Regions from separate parts of the Sinomonas terricola genome, predicted to be linked through region 3. Evidence: riboswitches for the same ligand, from Rfam matches in the RefSeq annotation. Region 3 holds a riboswitch; each other region holds the start of a gene.

Region 1 (5,899 bases), on a different contig from region 3:
CCGGTCCGGGTCGAGGAGAAGACGCTTGCCCGCGCCGTCGGTGCCACGCAGCTCGGGGCGGGCCTCCTCTTCGCGTTCGGGAAGGTGCCGCGCTTCTCGGCGTCGGTGCTTGCGCTCACGACGGCGCTCAACACGTTCGTCGAGTGGCGTACGGCGGACATCGGCTCGAAGGGGCTGCGGGCCGAGCGCCGCGCGAGGCTCCTCAAGAACCTCTCGCTCGTCGGCGGGGTCCTGCTCGCATCCGTCGACACCGCGGGGCGCCCGGGCCTCGCGTGGCGCGCGCAGCAGCTCGCCGCGGACGCGTCGAGGACAGCCAAGACGACGATGGCAGCCAATGCCGATGCGGCGAAGTCCGCGACAAAGGCCGTCAAGAAGGCCGGGCGCGCGATCTCGGGCGGTCACGCGTGACCCCTTCCGCCGCGCCGTGGCCAGCACCGTTTGCCCACGGCCCCGTCGACGCCACCGTCACGGTCCCCGGATCGAAGTCCCTCACCAACCGCTACCTCATCCTCGCAGCCCTCGCGGACGGCCCGAGCCGCCTGCGGGCCCCGCTCCACTCGCGTGATTCGGCGCTCATGATTGCAGCCCTCCGCGCGCTCGGCGCGACCGTCACCGAGGTGCAGGGCGACGGCGACTTCGGGCCGGATCTCGAGGTCACGCCCATCCCCTCAAGCTCGCGCGAGGCGGGCGGCCTCGGTGCCGTGGCCATCGACTGCGGCCTCGCGGGCACGGTCATGCGGTTCGTGCCGCCGATTGCGGCGCTGTGCCGCGGGGAGATCGCGTTCGACGGCGATCCGCACGCCCGGGTGCGCCCCATGGGCCCGGTCATCGATGCCCTCGAATCGCTCGGCGTCGCCCTGTCCGCCCCCGATGGCGCGCGCCCCGCGTCGCTCCCCTTCACCGTGTACGGAACCGGCGCGGTGCCCGGGGGCCACATCATCGTCGACGCAAGCGGCTCGAGCCAGTTCGTCTCGGCGCTCCTCCTCGCGGGTGCCCGGTTCGAGGAAGGCCTGCACCTCGAGCACATCGGCAAGCCCGTCCCTAGCCTCGACCACATCGCGATGACGATCGCGGTGCTCCGCGAGCTCGGCGTCGAGGTCGACGACACCGTGCCGAACCATTGGTTCGTCAAGCCGGGACCGATCCGCGCATTCGACGTCCGCATCGAGCAAGACCTCTCGAATGCGGGCCCCTTCCTCGCCGCGGCGCTCGCGACGCGCGGCACGGTGCGGATTCCGAATTGGCCCGAGCACACGACCCAAGTGGGCGACGCATGGCGCGAAATCCTGCCGAAGCTCGGCGCACGCGTGGCGCTCGACGGCGGAACCCTCACCGTCACGGGCGGCGAGCGCATCACGGGGGCGGAGATCGCGGACACGAGCGAGCTCGCCCCCACGGTCGCAGCGCTGTGCGCCCTCGCCGATTCGCCGTCGCGCCTCACGGGCATCGCCCACCTGCGCGGCCACGAGACGGACCGGCTCGCTGCCCTCGTCACGGAGATCACGCGGCTCGGCGGGGACGCCGAGGAGACCGCAGACGGCCTCGTGATCCGGCCCGCCCGCCTGCACGGCGCCGTCGTCCTGAGCTACGCAGACCACCGCATGGCGACCGCCGGCGCGATCTGGGGGCTCGCGGTCGAAGGCGTCGAGGTCGAGGACATCGCCACGACGTCCAAGACCATGCCCGAGTTCCCGCACATGTGGGCGCGCATGCTGGGCTTCGGCGAGGCCGCGGCGTCCGCCCAGACCGGCGCGCGAGCGGACGGAGCCCGGTAGGCCCATGGCCGCCCGCGAATGGGACGAGAGCGACGTCCGGATCCGCCCGAACAAGAAGGGCAGCCGGCCGCGCACTAAGGACCGCCCGAGCCACGAGGACGCCGTGACCGGCCGCGTCATCACGGTCGACCGCGGCCGCTACACCGCCGTCGTCGCCGAGGACACGCCCGAGGAGCGCATCGTCGTCGCGGCCCGCGCGCGCGAGCTGCGCCGAACCCCCGTCGTCCCGGGCGACTTCGTCGGCCTCGTCGGGGATGTGAGCGGGCGGGCGGACACCCTGGCGCGCCTCGTGCGCGTCGAGGAGCGTCAGACGGTCCTGCGGCGCAGCGCGGACGACGACGATCCCATCGAGCGGGTCGTCGTCGCCAACGCGGACCAGCTCGTGATCGTCGTCGCGGCGGCCAACCCCGAGCCGCGCACGGGCTTCATCGACCGCGCCCTCGTCGCGGCCTACGACGCGGGCATCGAGCCCCTGCTGCTCGTCACGAAGGCGGACCTGAGGGATCCGGCCCCGCTCTTGGCCACCTACGAGCTCCTGCCGCTCGCCGTCGTCGTGAGCCGCACCGCGGAGGCCGACGACGACGCGGGTGAAGCGCCCGAGGGCGCCTCGGCACCGGACGGGCAGAGCGTGCGGCTCGACGACGACGCCGTCGCCCGCCTGCGCGAGGAACTCGACGGCAAGGTGACCGTTCTGCTCGGGCACTCGGGGGTCGGCAAGTCGACCATGGTCAACGCGCTCACGGGTGCCGACCGCGCGACGGGGGGCGTCAACGCGGTGACCGGCCGCGGCCGCCACACGTCGTCGTCGGCCCTCGCCCTGCGGCTCGACGGCGCGCCCCCCGGGAGCTGGATCATCGACACGCCGGGGATCCGCTCGTTCGGCCTCGCCCATGTGGACCCCGACCGGATCCTCCACGCGTTCCCCGACCTCGAGCCCGGCACCGAAGACTGCGCGCGCGGCTGCCGGCACGACGCGACCGCCGTGGACTGCGGGCTCGACGCCTGGGTTGCCGAGGGCCACGCGGGCCCGCACGGGCCCGCACGCCTCGCATCCCTGCGACGGCTCCTCGGGGCGGGGCCGCGCGAGGAGATCGCCGACGCCAAGGAACTCGGAACGCTCTGATTCCGCCCCGATCCGCGCCGGACACCGTCCAACGTCCAACTAGACGATAGCGTTGAGCCCATGACCCTCGCTGCCGAGTCGTACACTGACGACCTCCGCCTGGCCCACGTGCTCGCGGACTCCGTCGACGCGCAGACCATGGACCGCTTCAAGGCCCTCGACCTCCGGGTCGAGACGAAGCCCGATCTGACGCCCGTCACCGACGCGGACCGTGCCGCCGAGGAAGCCATCCGGGGGCAGCTTTCACGGTCGCGCCCCCGCGACGCCGTCGTGGGCGAGGAATTCGGCACCACGGGCCACGGCTCGCGCCGTTGGATCATCGACCCGATCGACGGGACCAAGAACTTCGTCCGTGGCGTGCCCGTGTGGGCAACGCTCATCGCGCTCGTCGACGGGGACGAGGTCGTGGTGGGCGTCGTGAGCGCGCCCGCCCTCGGCCGCCGGTGGTGGGCGGCGAAGGGTGCCGGGGCGTACACGGGCCGCTCACTCGCTTCCGCAACCAAGCTCAAGGTCTCCGACGTCTCGCGGATCGAGGATGCCTCCCTCTCCTACTCGAGCCTCTCGGGCTGGCGCGAGCGCGGGAACTTCGGCGACTTCCTGAGCCTCACGGAAGACGTGTGGCGCACGCGCGCGTACGGCGACTTCTGGTCTTATTGCCTCGTGGCCGAGGGCGCCGTCGACATCGCGACCGAGCCCGAACTGCAGCTGTACGACATGGCGGCGCTCGTGCCGATCGTCACGGAGGCGGGGGGCCGCTTCACGTCCCTCGAAGGCGAGGACGGTCCCTGGGGAGGCAATGCCCTCGCGACGAACGGCATCCTCCACTCGGCTGCGCTGCACCGGCTCAACCCCGAGCTCGACGACCTTCTCGTCCCATAGGGGAACGCCACGCACGAACTCCAGACCCGCGCAAGGGGCGCACTTCACGGGATGTAACACGGGCGCGCCGGCTGGAGGCCGTGCGCGCCCTCCCGTAATCTCGTGTTCAGGTCACGAGTGCCAGCGCGAAGCCCCGGCTTGCTGGCCGGCAACCCTCCTCACGCGGCGGGGTGCCCCGGGTGACGACCAGGCCGGTCCGGAGCGGATACGGCAAGCGCGGCCCCCGCGAGGCGGGGCCCCGACCCCGAGGTGCAGTCATGAGCACGCCCGTCGTCGTCCAGTCTTCTTCCCCGTCCAACCAGGCCTCGGCCTTTGGTTCCTCTCCCCTTCTTTCCCCTGCGAATTACCCCGACTCCGTGCGCCCCTTCGCGGACGTCATCGGCGCCGAGCTCATCACGCCGCTCGCGGGCGGGGGCGAGGTCCGCTACGCCAACCTCGACTACGCCGCGTCGGCTCCGGCGCTCACCGAGGTCGCGGCGTACCTCAACGAGGTGCTCCCCTACTACGCAAGCGTCCACCGCGGCGCGGGGTACGCATCTCAGGTGAGCACGTCGCTCTACGAGAACGCGCGGGGGATCGTGCGCGAATTCGTCGGGGCCCGCCCCGACGACGAGGTCATCTTCACGCGCAACACCACGGATTCGCTGAACCTCCTGGCCAGCTCGGTTCCCGGTTCGGGCGAGGTGCTGTACCTCGACATCGAGCACCACGCGAACCTTCTCCCGTGGCAGGCGCGTCCGCACCGCAGCGTGGTTGCCGCGCGCACGCTCGCGGAGACGCTCGAGCGCGTGCGGGCCTGGCTCAAGGCGGGCGAGATCAGCCTCGTCGCCGTGACCGGCGCGTCCAACATCACGGGCGAAATCCTGCCGATCACCGAACTTGCCGCGCTGGCCCACGAACACGGTGCGCGCATCGCCGTCGACGCGGCCCAGCTCGCGCCGCACCGCCGCATCGACGTCGCGGGGGCCGGGATCGACTATCTCGCCTTCTCCGGGCACAAGCTCTACGCGCCGTTCGGGGCGGGCATCCTCGTGGGCCGCCGCGATTGGCTCGACGAGGGCCGCCCGCATCTCGCGGGAGGCGGGGCCGTGCGCGAAGTGCGGCTCGACTCGGTCGCGTGGGCCGATGGCCCCGCGCGCCACGAGGCCGGCTCGCCGAACGTGCTCGGCGCTGCGACGCTTGCGAAGGCCGCGCAGGTGATCTCCTCGCTCGACGAGTCCGCGTGGCACCGCCACGAGCAACAGCTCCGGTCGGCGCTCGTCGACGGGCTGAGCACGATCGAGGGTGTGACGGTGCACCGGCTCTTCGAGGACTCGGACCTCGGAGCAAGCACGGCGTCGCGCGGCGCCGTCGGCATCGTCAACTTCTCGATCGCGGGGCACGACGCGGGCCTCACCGCGGCCTACCTCTCCGCCGAGCACGGCGTGGGGCTCCGCGACGGCCGCTTCTGCGCCCATCCGGCCCTCCGCCGCCTCGGCCTCCCGTCGGGCTCGCTGCGGGCGAGCTTCGGCCTCGGCTCGCGGCTCGACGACGTCGAACGCCTCGTGGCTGGTGTCCGGGAACTCGTCGAACGCGGCCTGCGCCTCGACTACCGCATCGACGCCGGCCGGTGGGTTCCCGCCCAAGACGGCCGCCCGTTCCCCGTGTGGGCACCCAACACGCCCGGCACCGCTGGTGCCGCGCCCTGCGTCGCCGAGGACTGACCGATCCGCCTCGTGCGGCCAGCGCCTTCTTTTCCCGGTAGATTCGACCCTGCGAATCGGGGGAACCCGGGAACTGAGCGTGCAGGGGCATGCTGGAGAGGAAAGCAACAGCATGGCGCGGGGCGGACCGAAATTCGACGACCGACGACGGCGAGAGCTCGCCGAGGCGTTCCTCGACGGCGGAGCCCATTACGAGCAGGTGCGGCCGGGGTATCCGGACGCGGCGGTGGACTGGATCCTGCCGCCTGGGGCGAGCACCGCCGTCGACCTCGGGGCCGGGACGGGAAAGCTCACGGGCCAGCTCGTCGCGCGAGGCCTCGCGGTCACGGCCGTCGACCCGAGCCCGAGCATGCTCGCCGAGCTCACCCGCCTCCACCCGGGTGTCGCCGTCGTCATAGCCCCCGCAGAGGCGACGACTC
Region 2 (5,899 bases), on a different contig from region 3:
GGAACTGCGCGCGAGACTTGAGCGGCCTGGCGATGTAACTGTTCGAGCCCGGGCAACGGATCTCGCCGGTCGCACCCAGCCGGAATCGCCCACGTGGAACCGCCAGGGCTACGGGAACAACGCAGTCCACGCCGTGTCGTTCCGGGTTGCCTGATGCCTCGGCTTCGACACACTGGGCGGCTGAGACTGAGTTCCCGCCACGGCTAACCCCGCGCGCGGGGAGAGACGCGTTGCGGTCGAAAAGGGGGCCTCAGGCCGCCTTCTCGACCGCAAGGCGCCCGTGGACAGACTTCAAACACCGTTCATCCGGGCTTCACCGCACCCGGACCCGCGCCTTCACGTCGAGCCGATAGCGTCACGGCGTCAGCGTCGACCTCCCTGAACCGCGACCGTGAGGTACACCAGCCATGGCTCCTGCCGCCCGCCCGCTCAGCCTCGACGAGGCCCTCCCCATGCTCGCGCGCACGCGGGTCGCAGCGAAGACCGCCGGCCTCGAGGCGATGGGAGACGCCGCCGCATCGCTCGAAGCCCGCATCGAGGGGCTCCTGGGTGCGGAGACGCCGTCGTCGTTCGAAGCCTGCGAGCGCACCCTCGACCGGGCCGAGCAGGCCGCTCGCGCCGCCGCCGACCTCATGCGCTCGTCCAGCACCCATCGCGCCTTCGCTGAAACCCATGGGGTCGACCTCGTGCTGGTGAACGAGGCCGTGAGCCGGCACGTGAGCCGTCTCGAGATGCTCGCGCGCACGCTGGGCACCGCGCGCGGGTTCTGACCCCACCTGACGCCCGCGCGGGGCGCGGGGGCGGCGGCCGCTTCGCGTCGCCGAAAGCCGCTTCGGGCCACGGTGGCATGCCATCGGTTCTTTGGTATACCTATGTTCGAGCTGCCGACCTAGAATCTGCACGTGATTTACATCTCAGCGCGAACAGCCTAGAGTTATTTGGTATACAGAAACGAGCGCAACGATGCGCTTCCCAAAGGACAGTGATCACATGGCTCAACAGCCCCAGACGGTTGGCCAGACCCCCGACACCCCCGCCACCGCCCCAGCGCAGGTCCTCGATCAGGCCTCAGAGACATCCACCCGAGGGATCACGCGCGGGCATTGGACGACCGTCATCGTCGTGTCCGCCGTCATCTCGGTCGTCGCGGTGCTCATCGGAACGTACAAGTTCCAGATCGGCCCCGCCGCCCTCGTGCTGCTCCCCATCATCTGGGCGGTCATCATCGGGGGCATCGTCGGCACACAGCGCGTGCGGCGGCTGTCCGCGTCGAGCCGCGCCGTCGCGACGCTTCTCCTCGAGATCGGCATCATCGTCTTCCTCGCCCGGCTCGGCCTCGGGATCGGGCCGTCGCTCGCGAAGATCACCGAGATCGGGCCGGCCGTCGTGCTCCAGGAGGCCGGGCACATCTTCGGCACCGTCATCCTGGCACTGCCCATCGCCGTCGCCCTCGGCCTCGGGCGCGTGGCCATCGGGGCAACGTGGTCGATCGACCGCGAGTCCTTCCTCGCCTACGCCCTCCAGCGCTTCGGCGTCCGCTCGGGCGAATACCGCGGCGTCTTCTCGGTGTGGCTCCTCGGGAGCCTGTTCGGCGCCGTCTTCATCTCGCTGCTCGCCGGCACGATCGGCAACCTCGGCATCCTGGACCCGCGCGCCCTCGCCCTCGGCCTGGGCCTCGGCTCGGCCTCGATGATGCTCGGCGGCGTGGGCGCGCTGTCGATCCTCTACCCCCAGCACGCGGGCGAGATCGCCGCGCTCGCCGCCCTCTCCAATCTCGTGACCAACATCGTGGGCTTCTACGCGGGCGTGTTCCTCTCCCTGCCGCTGGGCCGCGCCCTCTACCGCTTCTGGAGCCGCGTCTTCGGCCGGAACGACGAGGGCAAGTCCCTCCGGAAGCTCGCCGTGGAGACCGAGGCGGCCTCGGAGGGCGAGGCGCCGGTCGCGGTGGAGAACGATCCGACCGTCAGGACGAGTCCGCGGACGCTCGTCTTCGCCTACGCGATCATGGGCGTCATCGCCCTCGTGACGAACGCCGTGGGCACGAAGTCCTTCCACCCCGAGGACATCCTCGGCGTCGTCGTGCTGCTCGCGCTCACCGGGGTCTCCTTCGCCCTGGCCAGGCTGCTGCCGTCCGTCCCGTCGAGCGTGTGGGTCCTCTCCCTCGCAACGATCGTCTCAGCTCCCTTCATGCCGACGGCCGGATTTATCGCCGGCATCACCCAGCACCTCGACTCGACCCTCGTGGGCCTCCCGTCGCTCACGCTCATCGGCCTCACGCTGGGCCGCGACGTCGCGGCCCTCAAGTCGCTCAGCTGGAAGATCATCATCGTGGCCCTCGTGACCTACAGTGCGTCTTTCATCGCGGCCGCGGTGCTCGGGCAGCTCGTGCTCCACTGACGCCCGGCGGAAGGCGGGGGGACGACGGCGGAGCCTCCCGCCGTCGTCCCCTCGCCTCTTGGCGGTACTGAGCGGGCGGCGGGCCGATATTGCCAATCGTTACCGCCCTCCCATGGCTGGCCCCAGCGGTGCATGCTACGTTCAACGAAGAGTAACGAGCGCCAGCGCGCGACGGCGGAGCCACCCTCCCCGTCGCACTGCCCTGACATGCTGGCCGGCAACCCTCCGTCCGGCGGGGTGCCTCAGGTGACGACTCGGCCATTCGACGTTCGATACGCAAGCCAGAAGGAGCCCGCCATGTCCGACACTGCCCTTGACACGGGAGAGCCGGCCGCCACGCCGCTCAACGATCCCGCCGCCCCGGCGACCCCCTCCGAAGAGCGCCTCGCCTACCGGCTCCTGACCGGCCCCGACACGCGCGAATTCTGCGCCCGGATCTCCCAGGCCCTCGCCGACGGCTACGTGCTGCACGGAAGCCCCGCCGCGACGTTCAACGGCACCGACGTGATCGTGGCCCAAGCCGTGATCCTCCCCCACGCCGTGGCGCGCGCGGACGCGGCCGTCGCCTCGGCGGTGGATGACCTGGCCGAAGGCATTGGCAGCGACGGCGAATACGACGGGGAGGGGCACGCGTGAGCTACGCGGGAGACATCACGCCCGACGAGGCGTGGAAGAAGCTCAAGTCCGGCTCCGCCGTCCTCGTGGACGTGCGCACCGAGGAGGAATGGGCGCACATCGGCATCCCGGACACGCGGCAGACCGACAACGACCCGCTCTTCATCCCGTGGGTCTTCGCGGGTGGAATTCCGAACCCGGACTTCATCATGGAGCTCGAACTCCAGGGCCCCGAGGACAGGGGCACCGAGCTCCTGTTCCTGTGCCGTTCGGGCCAGCGCTCCGCGGCCGCCGCGGCCGCCGCGACGAACCTCGGATTCACGGCATACAACGTGACCGAGGGCTTCGAAGGCGTCCCGGGCCCCGATGGGCAGCGCAACGTCAACGGCTGGAAGAACCGGGGTCTCCCCACGAACGTAGGACAAGAGTAAGTCAGTGACCTTCAACATCAACGCCGCCAGCTGGAGCGAAGACACCAAGGCTGTGCGCGGCGGGCTCGACCGCACCAACTTCCAGGAGACCTCCGAGGCGCTGTTCCTCAACTCCGGCTTCGTCTACGAGTCGGCGGAGGCCGCCGAGCGTGCCTTCACGGGCGAGGACGAGCGCTTCGTCTACTCCCGGTACGGAAATCCGACCGTGGCCACGTTCCAGGAGCGGCTTCGGCTGCTCGAGGGCACCGAGGCGTGCTTCGCGACAGCGTCCGGCATGTCCGCGGTCTTCACGGCACTCGGGGCGCTGCTCGCCGCGGGCGACCGCGTCGTGGCCGCCCGGAGCCTCTTCGGCTCGTGTTTCGTGATCCTCAACGAAATCCTCCCGCGCTGGGGCGTCGAGACGGTCTTCGTCGACGGACCTGACCTCGAGCAATGGCGCGAGGCGCTCTCGGTCCCGACGACCGCGGTGTTCTTCGAATCGCCGTCGAACCCCATGCAGGAGCTCGTCGACATCCAGGCCGTCGCGGACCTCGCGCACGCAGCGGGCGCCACCGTCGTCGTCGACAATGTCTTCGCGACCCCGCTCCTGCAGCGGAGCCTCGACTTCGGCGCGGACGTCGTCGTGTACTCGGGCACGAAGCACATCGACGGCCAGGGCCGCGTGCTCGGGGGCGCGATCCTCGGGCCAAAGGACTACATCGACGGCCCGGTCAAGCAGCTCATGCGGCACACGGGCCCGTCGCTCAGCTCGTTCAACGCGTGGGTCCTCACGAAGGGACTCGAGACGATGGGGCTGCGCGTGCGGCACTCGTCGGCGAGCGCCCTCGCGATCGCCGAGTGGCTCGAGGCGCAGCCCGAGGTCAGCTGGGTCAAGTACCCGTTCCTCGCGTCCCACCCGCAGTACGAGCTCGCGCGCAAGCAGATGAGCGCCGGCGGGACCGTGCTCACGTTCGAGCTCAACGCGCCCGACGGCGGGGGCAAGGACGCCGCGTTCCGCCTCCTCAACGGCCTGCGGATCATCGACATCTCGAACAACCTGGGCGACTCGAAGTCCCTCATCACACATCCGGCGACGACGACGCACCGCGCCATGGGTGCCGAGGGGCGGGCCGCGATCGGGCTGGGCGACGGCGTCGTGCGGCTGAGCGTGGGCCTCGAGGAGGTCGGGGACCTCATCGGGGACCTCGAGCAGGCGCTGCGCGGGTAACGGATCCAACCCGTGGCCACATCCCGCCCAACCCGTGGCCACCTGACGCGATTCGAGCTGAAGCTCAAGACGCCGCTGCCTCCCCCTGAGGCGTGGGCCCGGATCCTCGATCTCCGGGCCCACGACCGTCTCATCCCGTTCACGCACATCACGCACGGCATGGCGCCGGCCGAGGAGCTGCAGCCCGGCCATCGGTTTGTGGCTTGCACGACGCTGGGGCGCGTGGGCTTCAACGACATCATGACGGTCGAGGAGATCTCGCCCCCGGCTCCGGGGTCTCCTGGCCACGTGTTCATCGTCAAGTCGGGGAAGCTCATTCGCGGATTCGTGGACCTCACGGTTGAGTATGGTCGTACCGTCGGGCACGGCCGCGAGGGTACTTCGGACGGCGCGACCGTCCGCTGGGTCCAAGAGTTCGGCCTCGGGAGGTTCCCTGCCGCCGTCGGCCTCGTGGCCTCGTGGATCGCCCCGGTCGCGTACCGGGCGATGCTGCATCGCCTCCTGCGGGGCTGAGGCACGACCCACCCTACACGCGCGGCACGACGCTCAAGGTGGCTCGCGCGCCGTCGTCCCAGCCGCCGGCAGGCGAAGCGGTACGCGAGATCGCCATGGCCACGACCGCCGCGAGCCCTCCTCGGCCGGCCGCTTCGCGCTGCGCGCGTTCACCGGGGCCCCGCGCGAGGAGCTCGGCGACGGCGAGCTCGGTCCGCGCGTACTCGCCCCCGTCTCGCAGCACCGGGGCGATATACGCCATGAGAGCCTCGACGGCGGCGCCCGCGGGCACGGGAACGCCATCGACCGGGTGCACGAGGTCGGCGTCGAGGCCCGAGCGGCTCGCCCTCCACGCCGCGAGGCGCAAGACGGCGACCGGCGTGCCCAAGGGGGCGACGCCGTCGGCCGCTTCCCGCGCGGTCGTCTCGACCAGGGCGCGGATCAGGACGGCGAGAAGCGCCGAATCGCCCGCGACGAGCGGGACGTCGGGCACGCGCACCTCGACCGTGGGGTGGTTCCTGGAGAGCCGGGCGTCGAAATAGGCCATCGCCTCGTCGAAGATCGAGCCCGTCGCGATCATCGCCGCGATCCGCTCGCGGTAGGCCGCGACGCTCCCGTACAGCTCTTGCGGGCCGGAGGACGGCCAGCGGTTCCACGCCTGCGTGCGGTAGCTCGCGTACCCCGTCGCGACGCCGAACCAGAACGGCGAGTTCGCGCTCAGGGCCGCGAAAAGCGGGAGCCACTCGCGGATCCTGTC
Region 3 (5,899 bases):
CGGCACGGGGCTGACCAGGCCCGACACCGGAGATCCCCGCGGCCCATCAGTCAACCGCCCCCGCGCGCTCCCCACGAGGGACCCTGAACGCCCCCGTTCAGGGTCCCTCGTGATCAGCGCGCCGTCCTGGCATCACGATCTCAATGGTTTGTCCCCGGGGAGGGATCGCTCAGAGGACCGCTCCGCGGAGGCCAGCCGAGGCCGTGCAGAGGGACTTCCGGTCGTCTACGCGGACGACTTCAGCAGATCAACACCCCACCATCAGCCAACTGTTCCATGGACGACCGTCCACGGGACACTCCCCGACGGACTCAGCGATTGTGGTGTGTCGTGTTCCATAAGCCGTGTCCAAGAGCTATGTAGTCTCAGGAACGTCCGCGGTGCATTCTGGGCATGGCCATATCCATGGCACGTGTGACTGAATCGTTCATGATACAGGGAGTACGCTCAAGCTTAGCCCAAAGATCTAGTCAATTCGAAAAAATCCATTGACTGGATTATCTCGGCATCGTCATGCTTGTAGTCGTTCAGCAGGCGTGCATCACCGGGGAGAATCGCCAACCAGACGGACCTCCCGCGGGCTCTCGCTTCTCGATGGAGGGTTACCGCCCATGGAATGGGAATTGCGCCTCTTGGGATGCTGGCAACTCCTCCGCAACGGGACTACCGTCCCCGTCGGGGCACGCCAGCAGCGCCTTATTGCGGCACTCGCACTCTTGGGCCAGCGGCCCCGCTCGTTCCTCGCTGGCCTCCTCTGGCCGGAAAGCACGGAACAGCAGGCTTCGGGGAGCCTTCGGGCCACCGTGTTCAAGCTCCGCCACCAGCTTCCCGGCCTCCTCGGCGACGCCGCCGAGCCCGTCTCGCTCGCCCCCACCGTCGTCGTCGATGTTGACGGTCTTCGGCGGAGCGCAGAAGCGGCCCGCGCGGGCCACCCGCTCAGCGCGCGTCAGGCCGAGCGCTTCTACTCGGCGGAGCTCCTCCCCGGCTGGTACGAGGACTGGGTCATCTTCGAGCAGGAGCGGCTGCGCGAGCTGCGCATCGCCGCCCTCGAGGCGGTCGCCCAGCGGTGCCTCGCGGAGGACGATCCGCACGCCGCGATCGCCGCCGCGATGCACGCGGCAGCGATCGAGCCGCTCCGGGAATCCGCCCACGCGCTCGTGATCCGGGGCCAGCTCCGCGCGGGCAACGCGGCAGGCGCCCACCGGACGCTCGAGGATTTCCGCCGGAGGCTCCGCGACGAAATGGGGCTCTCGCCCTCGCGACGGCTCGAAGCAGCCATCGGGGGGAACTCGGCCGACGACTTCGGCCTTCCCGGGCCGCTCGCCGCAAAGGCGCACGCGGACCGAATCTTGGTCCATCGCTAGCCCCGGAAGGATGTGCCGGCATGGCGCGTCGCCCCCAGCACCCGCTCGCCCTCCTCGTCACCGCATTCGCCGCCGTCGCACTCGCGGCCTCCGTTCCGGAGTCCGCCTCCGCCGAAGGCCGCGGGCCATCCGATGAGTCCCGCGCGTCGTCGTCGCTCGACGTGGCATCCTCGGCGATCCCTACCTCGGCCAACCCCCTCGTCACGGACGCGGCGCGCTCCGAGACCGGCCTCCGGCCCACGGGCGGCAAGGCTGTCGCGACCGCCGTCGCGACGAGCGAATGCAACGGATGCTCCGGAACGGCGACCACGCTCCAGACCGTCACGCTGGATGGCCCCGCCGCGGCCGTCGGGGACAACGTCGCCACGGCGTGGTCGAGCTGCGTGGGCTGCTCGTCGACCGCGGTGTCCGTCCAGATCATCACCGGCCCCCGAGCCGCGCCCATCGAGGCCAACAATCGCTCCCTCGCCGCCAACATCGCGTGCGCGGACTGCCAGTCCACGGCGGTCGCGCTCCAATTCGTGATCCTGGGAGGCACCCGGCGCGAGCTCTCGGCCCAGGCGAAGGCAATCATCCAGCAGATCGAACAGGAGCTTGGGCTCACCCTGGCTGCTCAGGAAGCGCGCAACGACGGGTCGCATCACGACGACGCCGAACGCGCCGCCGAGGACGCGGCCGCGCGGGCTCGGGACGCCATCAAAAACGACACCCGCGCGGACAGCGTCGCGGCCCGGGTCGACGTCGAGACCGGCGACTGAACCCCGCAACGCGTTCGCACCACGCCCTCGGACCGCGAGTGGCCACGCGTATGGCGACATCTGGCCACGCGTATGGCGACATCTGGCCACGCGTATGGCGACATCTGGCCACGCATCCGAGACATGAACGCGTGGCCACCTCTCGCTCGACGCGTGGCCGCCTCTCTCCCAGCCCCCGCAACGCGACGTCACGCGCAGTCACGTTGGCACGCGTGAGACGCCGCGTTTCCCTGTTACGGCGTGCCTAGACCCGCCCCTGCGCCGCCCCATACAGTCGAGGCCAAGGATCAAGAGTCCCGGCGACAAGCTCTGGCTGGCCGGGCGGCAACCCTCTCCCGTAGCGGGGTGCCCCAGATGAGGATCCGGCCGCGGTGGCCATCCGCGGCAAGTACGGCGCCCGCAAGGGGCGTCCGGTGGGAATGCCGAGGGACAGCAGATGACCGTGACAACTGTGCAGAACGCCGTCAGCGGGGCGGAGCTCCGCCGCGCCATGGGGCATTGGGCCACAGGCATCGCGGTCATCACCACGGAGCACGAGGGCGCGATTGCCGGCCTCGCGAGCAACTCGTTCACGTCCGTGAGCCTCGAGCCCGCGCTCGTCTCGTGGGCCGTGGACAAGCGGTCCTCGTCCTTCGGCCTGTGGACCTCGACCGACAACTTCGCCGTGCACATCCTGTCCGAATCGCACCGCGATCTCGTGCAGCGGTTCGCGGCGAGGGGAACGGACAAGTTTGCGGGATTGGCCTGGGAGCCCGGCGCGCTGGGCTCGCCAATCGTGGCCGACGACGTCCCGCGCATCGAGTGTCGCCTCTGGCAGCGGGTGAACGCAGGGGACCACGTGATCCTGATCGGCGAGGCAGTGAGCGTCTCGGATCCGGGGAGCTTCCGTCCCCTCACGAACCACGTCTACTGGGCCAAGTAGTCCTTCACACCCTGTAGCCCGCCGAACCGCCGCCCCGGTCGAAGGCGCCTCTCGCCCGGGCGCGGCGGATCGCCACACCCGTTTTCCCCTCTCGTCCCTGCCTTTCACCATGCCGAGCGCACACCCGGTTCGTTCGGCGTGCCTTCACGGCTGCCTCCGCGCGGCCACAGAACCCCCAAGGAACTCCCCCATGAAGAAACTCACGTCCATCGTCGGCGCGACCTCCGCCGCAATCGTCGCCCTCGCCGTCTCGGCCTGCTCGGGCCCGGCCGCCGCCACGAGTGGGGCGCACCAGGTCACGGAACTCCGGTATCAGGGCTCCGCGAACAATGTCACCCTGCCCGAATTGGCCCAGGATCTCGGATTCCTCGGCGACGTCAAGCTCACGTGGGTCGGGAATACGATCAGCGGCCCGCAGGATATCCAGTCCGCCGCGACGGGACAGACGGATTTCGGCGGCGCGTTCGCCGGCGCCGTCGTCAAGCTCGTCGAAGCGGGAGCGCCCGTAAAAGCCGTGGTGAATTACTACGGCGAGGATGAGAAGACCTTCTCGGGCTTCTACGTCAAGAACGAGAGCTCGATCCACGGCGCGCGCGATCTCATCGGCAAGAAGATCGCGGTCAATACGCTCGGCGCGCATTCCGAGGCCGTCATCGACACGTGGCTCGAGAAGAACGGGCTCTCGAAGGACGAGATCAATCAGGTGCAGCTCGTGGTCCTCCCGCCGAACGACACGGAGGAGGCCGTTCGGCGCGGGCAGGTCGACGTCGGCTCGCTGAGCGGGCCCCTCCAGGATCACGCCATCGCGACGGGCGGCCTGCGCTCGCTCTTCAGCGACTACGGGCTGTTCGGCGCCTTTGCGGGCGGCCAATACGTGTTCCGGAGCGATTTCCTCGCCCAGAATCCGGATACCGTGCGCACGTTCACGACCGGCGTCGCGAAGGCCATCGAATGGGAGCGCACGACTCCGCGCGATCAGGTGATCCAGCGCTTCACGCAGATCATCCAGAAGCGCAACCGCGGCGAGAGCACCGCAAACCTCCAGTACTGGAAGAGCGTCGGCGTGCCGAATGCGGGAATTGTTACCGACGCGGATTTCTCCCGCTGGGATTCGTGGCTCCGCGAGACGGGCATCCTGAACAGCCCCATCACGCCGCCCAAGTACTACACCAACGAATTCAATTCCCTCGCGAAAGGGTGAGACATGACCCCGAAAATCAGCCTCCGGGACGTCAGCCAGCATTTCTCGGTGCGCGGCGGAACCTCGCCCGCCCTCGACAGCCTCACGCTCGACGTCCGTGAGGGCGAATTCCTCACTCTTGTCGGGCCGAGCGGCTCCGGCAAGACCACGCTGCTGGACCTGCTCGCGGGGCTTACGAAACCCACATCCGGGCAAGTCCTCGTCAACGGCCAGCCCGTCACGGGCCCCGGCCCCGACCGCGCCATCGTCTTCCAGCAGTACGCGCTCTTCCCGTGGCGCACGGCATCGCAGAACGTCTCGATCGGGCTCGAGGGACCGGGCCTGAGCCACCGCGAACGCGCCGAGAAGGCCAGGTACTACCTCGGCCTCGTGGGCCTCGCGGGGTTCGAGGACCGCTACCCGCACGAGCTCTCCGGCGGCATGAAGCAGCGCGTCGCGATTGCCCGGAGCCTCGCGTTCGAGCCGGACATCCTCCTCATGGACGAGCCCTTCGCGGCCCTCGACGCACAGACCCGCGAGCAGCTCCAGGGTGAGCTCCTGAAGATCTGGCGGGCCACGGGCAAGACGATCGTCTTCATCACCCACGGCATCGAGGAGGCCGTGTACCTCGGCCAGCGCGTCGCCGTCCTGAGCTCGCGGCCCGGGCGGCTCAAGGCGATCGTCGACGTGGACCTTCCCGCGTACGACGACGAGGCCGACATCCGCTCGCACCCCGCCTTCGTCGACTATCGCCACCGGGTGTGGGACCTCCTGCACGACGAGGTCCGCCGCGCCAACGCAGAAAGGATCCCCGCCTGATGAGCACACTCACCGTGCCATCCCTCCGGTCCGCCGAGGCCCCCGGGGAAGCTCCCTCGGGCAGCCGAGGCGAGGGGGCGGGCCGCACGCTCCGGCGAGTCGGCGCCGTCGTCCGTTCCTCCCTGTGGAAGTCCGCGGCGGTCCTCGCCTTCCTCGCGCTGTGGGAGATCGGCCCGCTGTGGTTCGCGCCGCCGTCCACCCAGGTCTTCCTGCCGCCGCTGCACGAGGTGCTCGCGGCCGCCGGGAAGCTCCTCGCGAACGGCGCGCTCGGGGGGCACCTCGCCGCGAGCCTCACGCGCTCGATCGCGGGGTTCGGCGTCGCCGTCGTCCTCGGGGTCGCGGGAGGCCTGCTCATCGCGTGGTACCGGCCGCTCAACTCGTTCATCACGCCGCTGCTCGAGGTTTTCCGCAACACGGCCGCGCTCGCGCTCCTGCCCGTGTTCACGCTCCTGCTCGGGATCGGCGAGGAATCGAAGGTCACGATTGTCGCGTACGCCGCGTTCTTCCCCGTGCTGCTCAACACGATCGCGGGGGTCCGAACGGTTGACCCGCTGCTCGTCCGGGCGGCGCGTTCGCTGGGGCTCTCGAGCCTCGCGCTGTTCCGCAAGGTGATCCTGCCCTCGGCCGTCCCCACGATCTTCACCGGGATCCGCATGGCCGGAACCGCGTCCATCCTCGTGCTCATCGCCGCGGAGATGGTCGGGGCGAAGGCCGGGCTCGGGTACCTGATCGTGAACGCGCAGTCCAGCTTCCTCATCCCGGACATGTACGCGGGAATTCTCACGGTCTCGCTCCTCGGGCTCGCCGTGAACTCCCTCCTCGTCGCGCTCGAACGCCACTTCTCGCGGTGGCGGGT

What was found. Region 3 has a riboswitch for S-adenosylmethionine ahead of SPF06_RS16360 (flavin reductase family protein). Riboswitches for the same ligand answer to the same signal wherever they lie in the genome.
Region 1: linked by a shared signal. The riboswitch ahead of SPF06_RS15060 (aminotransferase class V-fold PLP-dependent enzyme) and the one ahead of SPF06_RS16360 (flavin reductase family protein) in region 3 are both predicted to bind S-adenosylmethionine.
Region 2: linked by a shared signal. The riboswitch ahead of SPF06_RS04500 (DUF1737 domain-containing protein) and the one ahead of SPF06_RS16360 (flavin reductase family protein) in region 3 are both predicted to bind S-adenosylmethionine.

Annotation. Positions count from the first base shown of each region.
Region 1 is NZ_JAYGGQ010000012.1:28,674-34,572, reverse strand. Features, by position in the region: gene SPF06_RS15080 (DoxX family protein) at 1-408, shown strand, start outside; gene aroA (3-phosphoshikimate 1-carboxyvinyltransferase) at 405-1,775, shown strand; gene rsgA (ribosome small subunit-dependent GTPase A) at 1,780-2,898, shown strand; gene hisN (histidinol-phosphatase) at 2,959-3,777, shown strand; SAM riboswitch class IV at 3,887-4,000, shown strand; gene SPF06_RS15060 (aminotransferase class V-fold PLP-dependent enzyme) at 4,035-5,480, shown strand; gene SPF06_RS15055 (class I SAM-dependent methyltransferase) at 5,593-5,899, shown strand, end outside.
Region 2 is NZ_JAYGGQ010000001.1:922,241-928,139, forward strand. Features, by position in the region: gene SPF06_RS04485 (sulfite oxidase) at 1-154, shown strand, start outside; gene SPF06_RS04490 (hypothetical protein) at 408-770, shown strand; gene SPF06_RS04495 (DUF3100 domain-containing protein) at 991-2,397, shown strand; SAM riboswitch class IV at 2,548-2,686, shown strand; gene SPF06_RS04500 (DUF1737 domain-containing protein) at 2,695-3,033, shown strand; gene SPF06_RS04505 (rhodanese-like domain-containing protein) at 3,030-3,443, shown strand; gene SPF06_RS04510 (O-succinylhomoserine sulfhydrylase) at 3,448-4,650, shown strand; gene SPF06_RS04515 (hypothetical protein) at 4,663-5,163, shown strand; gene SPF06_RS04520 (glutamate--cysteine ligase) at 5,177-5,899, opposite strand, start outside.
Region 3 is NZ_JAYGGQ010000013.1:128,286-134,184, forward strand. Features, by position in the region: gene SPF06_RS16345 (amino acid ABC transporter permease) at 1-14, shown strand, start outside; gene SPF06_RS16350 (AfsR/SARP family transcriptional regulator) at 612-1,364, shown strand; gene SPF06_RS16355 (hypothetical protein) at 1,385-2,122, shown strand; SAM riboswitch class IV at 2,408-2,519, shown strand; gene SPF06_RS16360 (flavin reductase family protein) at 2,559-3,044, shown strand; gene SPF06_RS16365 (ABC transporter substrate-binding protein) at 3,235-4,245, shown strand; gene SPF06_RS16370 (ABC transporter ATP-binding protein) at 4,249-5,043, shown strand; gene SPF06_RS16375 (ABC transporter permease) at 5,043-5,899, shown strand, end outside.